2 regions of the Roseateles sp. GW821-FHT09H11 genome follow, and region 2 is predicted to be linked to the other one. Evidence: predicted binding sites of a transcription regulator. Region 2 holds the regulator's gene; the other holds the start of a gene.
What was found. The regulator FliA, encoded in region 2, starts transcription of late flagellar genes. The targets are predictions, from matches to a motif close to CTAAAGTTTNNNNNNNNNNNGCCGNTA.

Region 1: a site for FliA is predicted at 2,053-2,079, ahead of AC07PR_RS00760 (FlxA-like family protein). Genes of this name have one in related genera too.

The regions. Positions count from the first base shown of each region.
Region 1 is NZ_JBWKOA010000001.1:186,506-189,908, forward strand. Features, by position in the region: gene AC07PR_RS00745 (DUF6928 family protein) at 1-28, opposite strand, end outside; gene AC07PR_RS00750 (alpha/beta hydrolase) at 69-998, opposite strand; gene AC07PR_RS00755 (response regulator) at 1,136-1,570, opposite strand; gene AC07PR_RS00760 (FlxA-like family protein) at 1,611-2,027, opposite strand; gene AC07PR_RS00765 (inositol monophosphatase family protein) at 2,171-2,965, shown strand; gene AC07PR_RS00770 (MFS transporter) at 3,158-3,403, shown strand, end outside.
Region 2 is NZ_JBWKOA010000003.1:348,671-352,073, forward strand. Features, by position in the region: gene AC07PR_RS12365 (MinD/ParA family ATP-binding protein) at 53-874, shown strand; gene AC07PR_RS12370 (RNA polymerase sigma factor FliA) at 896-1,609, shown strand; gene AC07PR_RS12375 (methyl-accepting chemotaxis protein) at 1,668-3,044, shown strand; gene AC07PR_RS12380 (AAA family ATPase) at 3,064-3,403, shown strand, end outside.

The DNA.
Region 1 (3,403 bases), on a different contig from region 2:
TGACCAGCATCCAAGTCTTGGCCCCCATGCGCCATCCTCTCCGTTCAGTGGCGAGGATGGTAATCGCGTCAACCCTCGTACGGCCCTTTCCCGGGCAGCGCCCACAGCAGGCCGAGCGTCGCGCCGGCCGGCGCGACGGTGAGATGGTCCTCGCCGGCCAGAACGCGGCTCTCGATGCGCAGCGACTTGTAGCGGCGCCTGCGCAGCTGTGTCTCGAACCGGCGCACGTCGGCGACGAGGTCGCTCTCCTTGTTGAAGCGCGGTCCCGGCGCGACGGCCTCGTAGGCGCCGACGTACTGGAAGACACGGGCCGCCAGGTCGGTGTGCTGCTTCGCGTAGGCCGCTTCCTGCTCGAACACCAGGTGACGATCGAACCAGAACGACGGACTGCCGAGGATGTAGTGGCTGAACAGCGCCGGCCTGGCGAGCAGGACCTGCGCCGCGAACAACGCGCCGTAGGAATGCCCGAGCAGCACGCGGCGGGCCGGGTCGAGCTGGTAGCGCGCGGAGATGGCCGGTACTGCGATGTCGGCCAGGTACTTGAGATAGGCCGCCCCTTCGCCGTAGCGCGGCGCGCCATAGCGATCGGCGGGCCGCCCGGGCCGCGTCCGGGGATCGCTCGGGGTGTAGTCGCGCGAGCGCATCTCCACGGCGGATTCATCCGCGGGCCCCGCCAACCCGACGACAGCGAAATCGGCCAGGTTGCGACCCTGTTGACCCACGCGGTTGCGCAGCGCCCGCACGAGCGGGAAGGCATAGGGCGCATCGGTCACGAACACGGCCGGTCGGGGACCGGTGTTTGGAGGCGCATTCGGCGGCAAATCGATCCAGACCTCGTAGCGGCGGCCGGTGGCCGGATCGGGCAGCGGATGGACGAAGGTGCCGGGCAGGGCGTAAGGCCCGGTGGCATCCGGCAGCGCGGGCGCGGCGATGGACCGGGTGGTCGGCATCAGCAGCGAGCCCAGCGCCGCGGCGAGGACTTGCCTGCGGTCGGTCATGCGAGGAAGCGGGAGCAGCGAAGGGTCGCGAGTGTCTCGCGGCGTGGCGGCGGGACGCCCCCTGGAAGCCGTTACGTGCGTTACGGACGTTCCGCGCGCCAGGTGCCCGTCATTTGCGCGCCAGGCCCTCGCGTGCCTCAGTCGACCAGGATGTTCCGGTTCTTCAGCGTCAGGTGGATCTTGTCGCCGACCGTGTCCTTGTTGAAAGGCTTGACGATGTAGCCGGTCGCGCCGAGCTGGGCGGCGCGGATGATGTCTTCCTTGCGGCCCTCGGCGGTGACCAGCAGCACCGGCACCTTGCGCAGCGGATCGGACTCCGGTTTGGCGCGCAGGGCCTCGAGGAGCTGGAAGCCGTTCATCACCGGCATGTTCACGTCGCTGAGGACGAAGTGGACCGGTTCGCCCGACTCGGCACAGAGTTCGAGCTGGCGCAGCGCGGCCTTGCCGTCCTCGGCCTCGAGGATCTTCTTGAAGCCCAGCTCGCGGAGCAGCCCGGAGATGATGCGGCGCATGGTCGAGAAATCGTCGACCACCAGGAAACAGAACTCTTCGCGTTTGATCGTCGTGACCATGTGGAACCCCTTCAGGGGTGGAATCCTAGCGTGAGGAGGCTCAGGCGTATTCGTCGAGGAAGGCGCCCAGCGACGCGTGAGCGGGAGAGCGCCTTGCGCCGGCCTCATCAGCGTCCCGATCCTGGTCCCGGTCCTGAGCCTGCGTCGAGGCCTGGGGCGCGGCGCTCTGGCCGGATCGCTCCGCTGCCTTCGCTTGCGCGGCCTCCGCCGCCTGTTTCTGGATCTGGGCGATCTGGTCCATCACCATCTGCATCTGGGTTTGCAGCAGCTTCTGGCGTTTTTCCTTCGCCTGGGCGTCCATCGTCGAGTCCGAGGCGAGATCCTTCATCTGCTTCTGCAACTGCTTGAGTTGCGATTGCAGACGTGCGATCTGCGCGTCGGGGCCGGTGCCGGAGGCCGCGGAGGAGGTCCCCGTCGAGGTCGATGCCGAGGAGGCGGAGGGGATGGCGACGTGCATGATGGATTCCCGGGCGATGCTCCGATATCGGCCCCCGGGGCCGGGTCTTGAGGGGGCCCGGGGCGACCGCGTGCGTGCAGCGGCTGCCCGGACCCGCGCCGAGGCTCACGCCGGGGTCATGGCACTGCGGGTAGCATCCCCGGATGACCTCGACAACGCCTGACCCCGTCGCCGCACTGCTGCGCCACGCCGCCGCCACCTGGATCGCGCCGCGTTTCCGCCATCTGGCGGACGAGGAGGTGATGGAGAAAGCCCCCGGCGAGTGGGTCACGACCGTCGATCGTGATGTCGAGGCCTTCCTCACCCCCGAGCTGCGTGCGCTGGTGCCCGGCTCGCGCGTCGTCGGCGAAGAGCAATGCGCGGAGACGCCGGAGCTGCTCGACCAGCTCGACGAGGGCGCCGTGTGGCTGGTCGATCCGCTGGACGGGACCTTCAACTTCATCTCGGGGCGCGAACCGCTGTCGTCGATGGTGGCGCTGCTGGAAGACGGCGTGACCGTCGGGGCCTGGATGCTGGATCCGATCTCGGGGGTGCTGCATCACGCCCGGCGCGGGCAGGGCGCCTGGCGGGAGACGGAACGGCTGCACACGGCGCCGGGCTCCGGGCTGAAGCGGGCCGTCGTCAAGACGCGCTTCCTTCCGCAGGAACACCAGGACCGCGTCGCGACCTGGCAGGGCGTCGAGATCCTGCCCGGACTCAACTGCGCCGGCGCGGAGTACCCCGCACTCGCCGAAGGCGCCTTCGACGCGACGCTGTATTGGCGCAAGCTCGCCTGGGACCATGCGCCAGGCACGCTTTTCATCACGGAAGCCGGCGGTTTTGCGGCGCGGCTGGACGGCACGCCCTATCGCGCTGGCGACCGGCAGCCGGGGTTGCTCGTGGCTCGCAGCCCCGACGTGTGGGAAGAGGCTGCGGCAGCTTGGAAGAAGACGTCGTGAGCCCGGGCGAGGGCGCTCCAGGGGGCATGGGGGATCCCTCCAGGACCCCCAAGCACCCTTCCGGCCCCAGTCGCGCTCGTTGACTTCGGCCTCGCTGGCATGCGCTGACTGAGGGTCGCGGCGTTTCCGCCGATTGGGGCGGTCAGGAGCGGAGGCTCCGGTTTGGAACGCGGATTGCCGCATCTGGCGTCGATGACAGCCTCCCTCGATATCGCACGCCGGCTTGACCGGCTGCCCTGGTCGCGCTGGCACTGGCGCGTGGTGCTAGCGCTGGGCGTGGCATGGGTGCTTGACGGGCTTGAAGTCACCCTGGTCGGCTCGGTCGGCGCCGTGCTGGAAAGACCTGACACCCTCGGCCTGAGCGCGGTCCAGGTCGGCTGGTCCGGATCGCTGTATCTCGCCGGGGCGATCGTCGGCGCACTGGTCTTCGGCCGGATG
Region 2 (3,403 bases):
AGAGGGACATGGTGGCTGGAGCGGAAACACGCAAGAGACACAGAGCAGCCCAATGCGCGACTTCAGCAATGCTCCCAAGGACCAGGCCGACGGCCTGCGCCGTCTGTTCGCCACGGCGCGCGTGCGCGTGGTGCCGGTGGTGAGCAATCCGCATGTGGTGGGAAGCGGCGCGCTGCTGGAAGGCATGTGCGCGGCGTTCGGCGAACTCGGCCTGCACACGCTGGTCGTGGACGCGGGCGAGCAGGCCGCGGCGCCGTCGGACCTCGCGGCGGTGGACCTCGCGGCCTGCGTGGAGGCGCTGTCGGCGAAGGTGTCCTTCCTCACCGCGCGCGGACTGCCGCTGCGCTACATCAATGCCAACGGTTCGGCCGCCCAGTTCCTGGAAGCGGTGACCGACGCGGCGCCGTTCGCGGACGTCGTCCTGCTGCATGCCAGCGCCGCGGAACTGAGCCGCGTGCTGGTCTCGCGCGAGGTGCGTCCGGTGCTGCTGGCCGACACCGACGTGCAGAGCGTGACCTACGCCTACGCCGGCATGAAATGGCTGACGCAGCGCGCGGGCCTGATGGTCTACAGCCTGCTGCTGGCCTGCAACCCGCAGCTGCGCCTGGCGGAGCGGATCGCCCAGCAGCTCTCGAGCTGCGGCGACGGCTTCCTCGGCGCGGTGCTGCGCGAGTGGGCCTGCATGGATCCCCGCCAGCCGGTCTCCGCGCCCCTGACGCACGAGCTGCGTCACATGGCGCGCGAGCTGCTGCTGGCCTCGGTACCGGGTGCGGCGCTCGACAGCGCCGCTGATGCGATGCCGCTGCGTCCGCGGCCGATGTGGCAGCCCAAGGCTGGCCGCGCCCCGCAAGGCGTGACCCTCGCTGCGCATTGACGCCGGATTGGAGACGAGACGATGTACACCGCCAAGGGTCAACTCGACAACAACTCGCTGATCCGCCAGTACAGCCCGCTGGTGCGCCGTCTGGCGCATCAGATGATCGCGAAACTGCCGGCCAACGTCGAACTGGACGACCTGATCCAGGTCGGCCTGATCGGCCTGACGGACGCGCTGTCGCGCTTCGACACGGCGCAGGGCGTGCAGTTCGAGACCTTCGCGACGCAGCGCATCCGCGGCGCGATGCTCGATGAACTGCGCGGCAGCGACTGGATGAGCCGCGGCAACCGCCGCCAGCAGCGCTCGATCGAGAGCGCGGTGCACAAGCTCGAGCAGAAGCTCGGCCGCCCGCCGCAGGAGTCCGAGATCGCCGTCGAGATGGGCATCTCGCTGACCGAGTACCAGGAAATGCTCGGCAAGGTGCGCGGGACGCAGCTGGTCTATCTGGAGGACATCTCCGGGGACGACGACAGCGACGACTACCTCGATCGTCACGTCAGCGACGACTCGGCCGATCCGATGTCGATGCTGCGCGACCACCGCATGCGCGAGGCGCTGGTGGAGGCGATCAAGAACCTGCCGGAGCGCGAGGCCTACGTCATGTCCATGTACTACGAACATGACATGAACCTGAAAGAGATCGCCGCGGTGCTGAAGGTGACTGAATCGCGGGTGTGCCAGCTACACAGTCAAGCGATTGCCCGATTGCGCGTGAAGCTGCGCGACTGGTAAAACGAGCCGCACAGCGGCCGCAGTTCTTGTGGTCCATAAACCATGAGGGGAGCGACCGATGTGGGACTCATGGCGCAGGCGCGCCGGGAAGGTGGCGCCAGATGCGTCGGTGGGGGGAGCCGACATCGGCTTTCATGAGCCGGCGATGCAAGGGAACACGGCGAAGGTCGTCCGGGAGCTCTCCTCCGGCGTTTCCAAACTGGGCCGTGACGCGGCCGAAGTCCGCGGGCTGCTGGAGGACACGCAGAAGGTCGTGACCTCGCAGGCGCAGGCGATGCAGGCGCTGGGCTCGGAGCTGCAGCAGGTCCGGCATGCGCAGGACGGCATCAATCAATCGACGAACCAGACCCGCGAGGCGGTGGGGCGCGCGCGCACGGCCTTGTCGGGCGTGGGCGACGAGGTGGGCGGGATCGTGGCGACGCTGCGGCAGGTGTCCGGGGCGGCGTCCGAGATCACGAAGATCGCGTTGCAGACGCGGCTGGTGGCGTTCAACGCATCGGTGGAAGCCAAGCGCGCCGGCGAAGCGGGCCGCGGCTTCGGCGTGGTGGCGGATGCGGTGAAGGACCTGGCGGCGCAGGTGGAGGCGTCGTCGAAGGCCATCATGGGCACGGTGGGGACGCTGGATGCGCGGATCGGGACCTTCAGCCGGGAGTTGAGGGCGGACGGCTCGGGAGGAGCCGGCGAGAGCAAGATCCTGCAGGCGTTCGCGGATGTGGAGGTCGATGTCGACCTCATCGCGAAATCGGCGCAGGAGAGCCAAGCGACGACGCATCAGCTGGCGGAACGCTCGGGAGAGCTCGGGGTGGAGATCCAGCAGGCGATGCGCAAGCTGGAGTCGGCGTTCGCGTGCAGCGACCGGTTCCTGCGGCTGTCCGAGCAGATGATCGAGCAGATCGCGTCGAGCGGCGTCGAGGTCGAGGACTCGCCGTACATCCAGGCGGTGCAGACCGCGTCGGCCGAGATCGCCGGCTTGCTCGAACGCGCGGTGAAGGAGAAGCGGATCGATGCGTCGTCGCTCTTCGACGAGCAGTACCAGCCGATCGCGGGGACCGACCCGCAGCAGTTCACGACGAGATTCACGCAGATCGCGGATCAGCTGTTCCCGGAGGTCCAGGAGCGGATGCTGAAGTTCTCGGACAAGGTGGTGTTCTGCATCGCGGTGGACCGCAACGGGTACGTGGCGACGCATAACAAGCGGTACTGCCAGCCCCAGCGAGCGGGCGACGTGGCTTGGAATACAGCCAATAGCCGCTACCGGCGGATCTTCAACGACCGGACAGGGCTGGCTTCAGCCCGGAATCAACGACCGTTCCTCCTGCAAACCTACCGCCGGGATATGGGCGGCGGGAACTTCGTGCTGCTCAAGGAGGCTTCGGCACCCGTCACCGTTGCTGGGAGGCATTGGGGTGGGGTGAGGTTGGCGTTTGGGTTTTAAAACTCCATTTTACATACTCATGATTATTCAAAGAATTGAGGCTGTCGGTCTTTACAAGTCCATGAATGTGGCGGTTGATTTCAATCAGGACATGACAATGTTGGTTGGAATAAACGGCTGTGGAAAGACCAGCGTCTTGAACGTAATTGACTGGATGCTGGGTCCGGATATAGGAAAACTCTGCGCGACGCCATTTGAAAAAATTCGATTGTCGTTTGAGCATGAAAGTCAGCAATATCAACTTTCCGCCGAGAAAAGCGAAGATTTTCTGTCACTTTCGCTGCGAGGCGGTCGACAGCAGGTCGATCCGATTACCGTTTCCCTCTTTATGGCAGGGAAGATTGAGCTGGCTGAGCAGG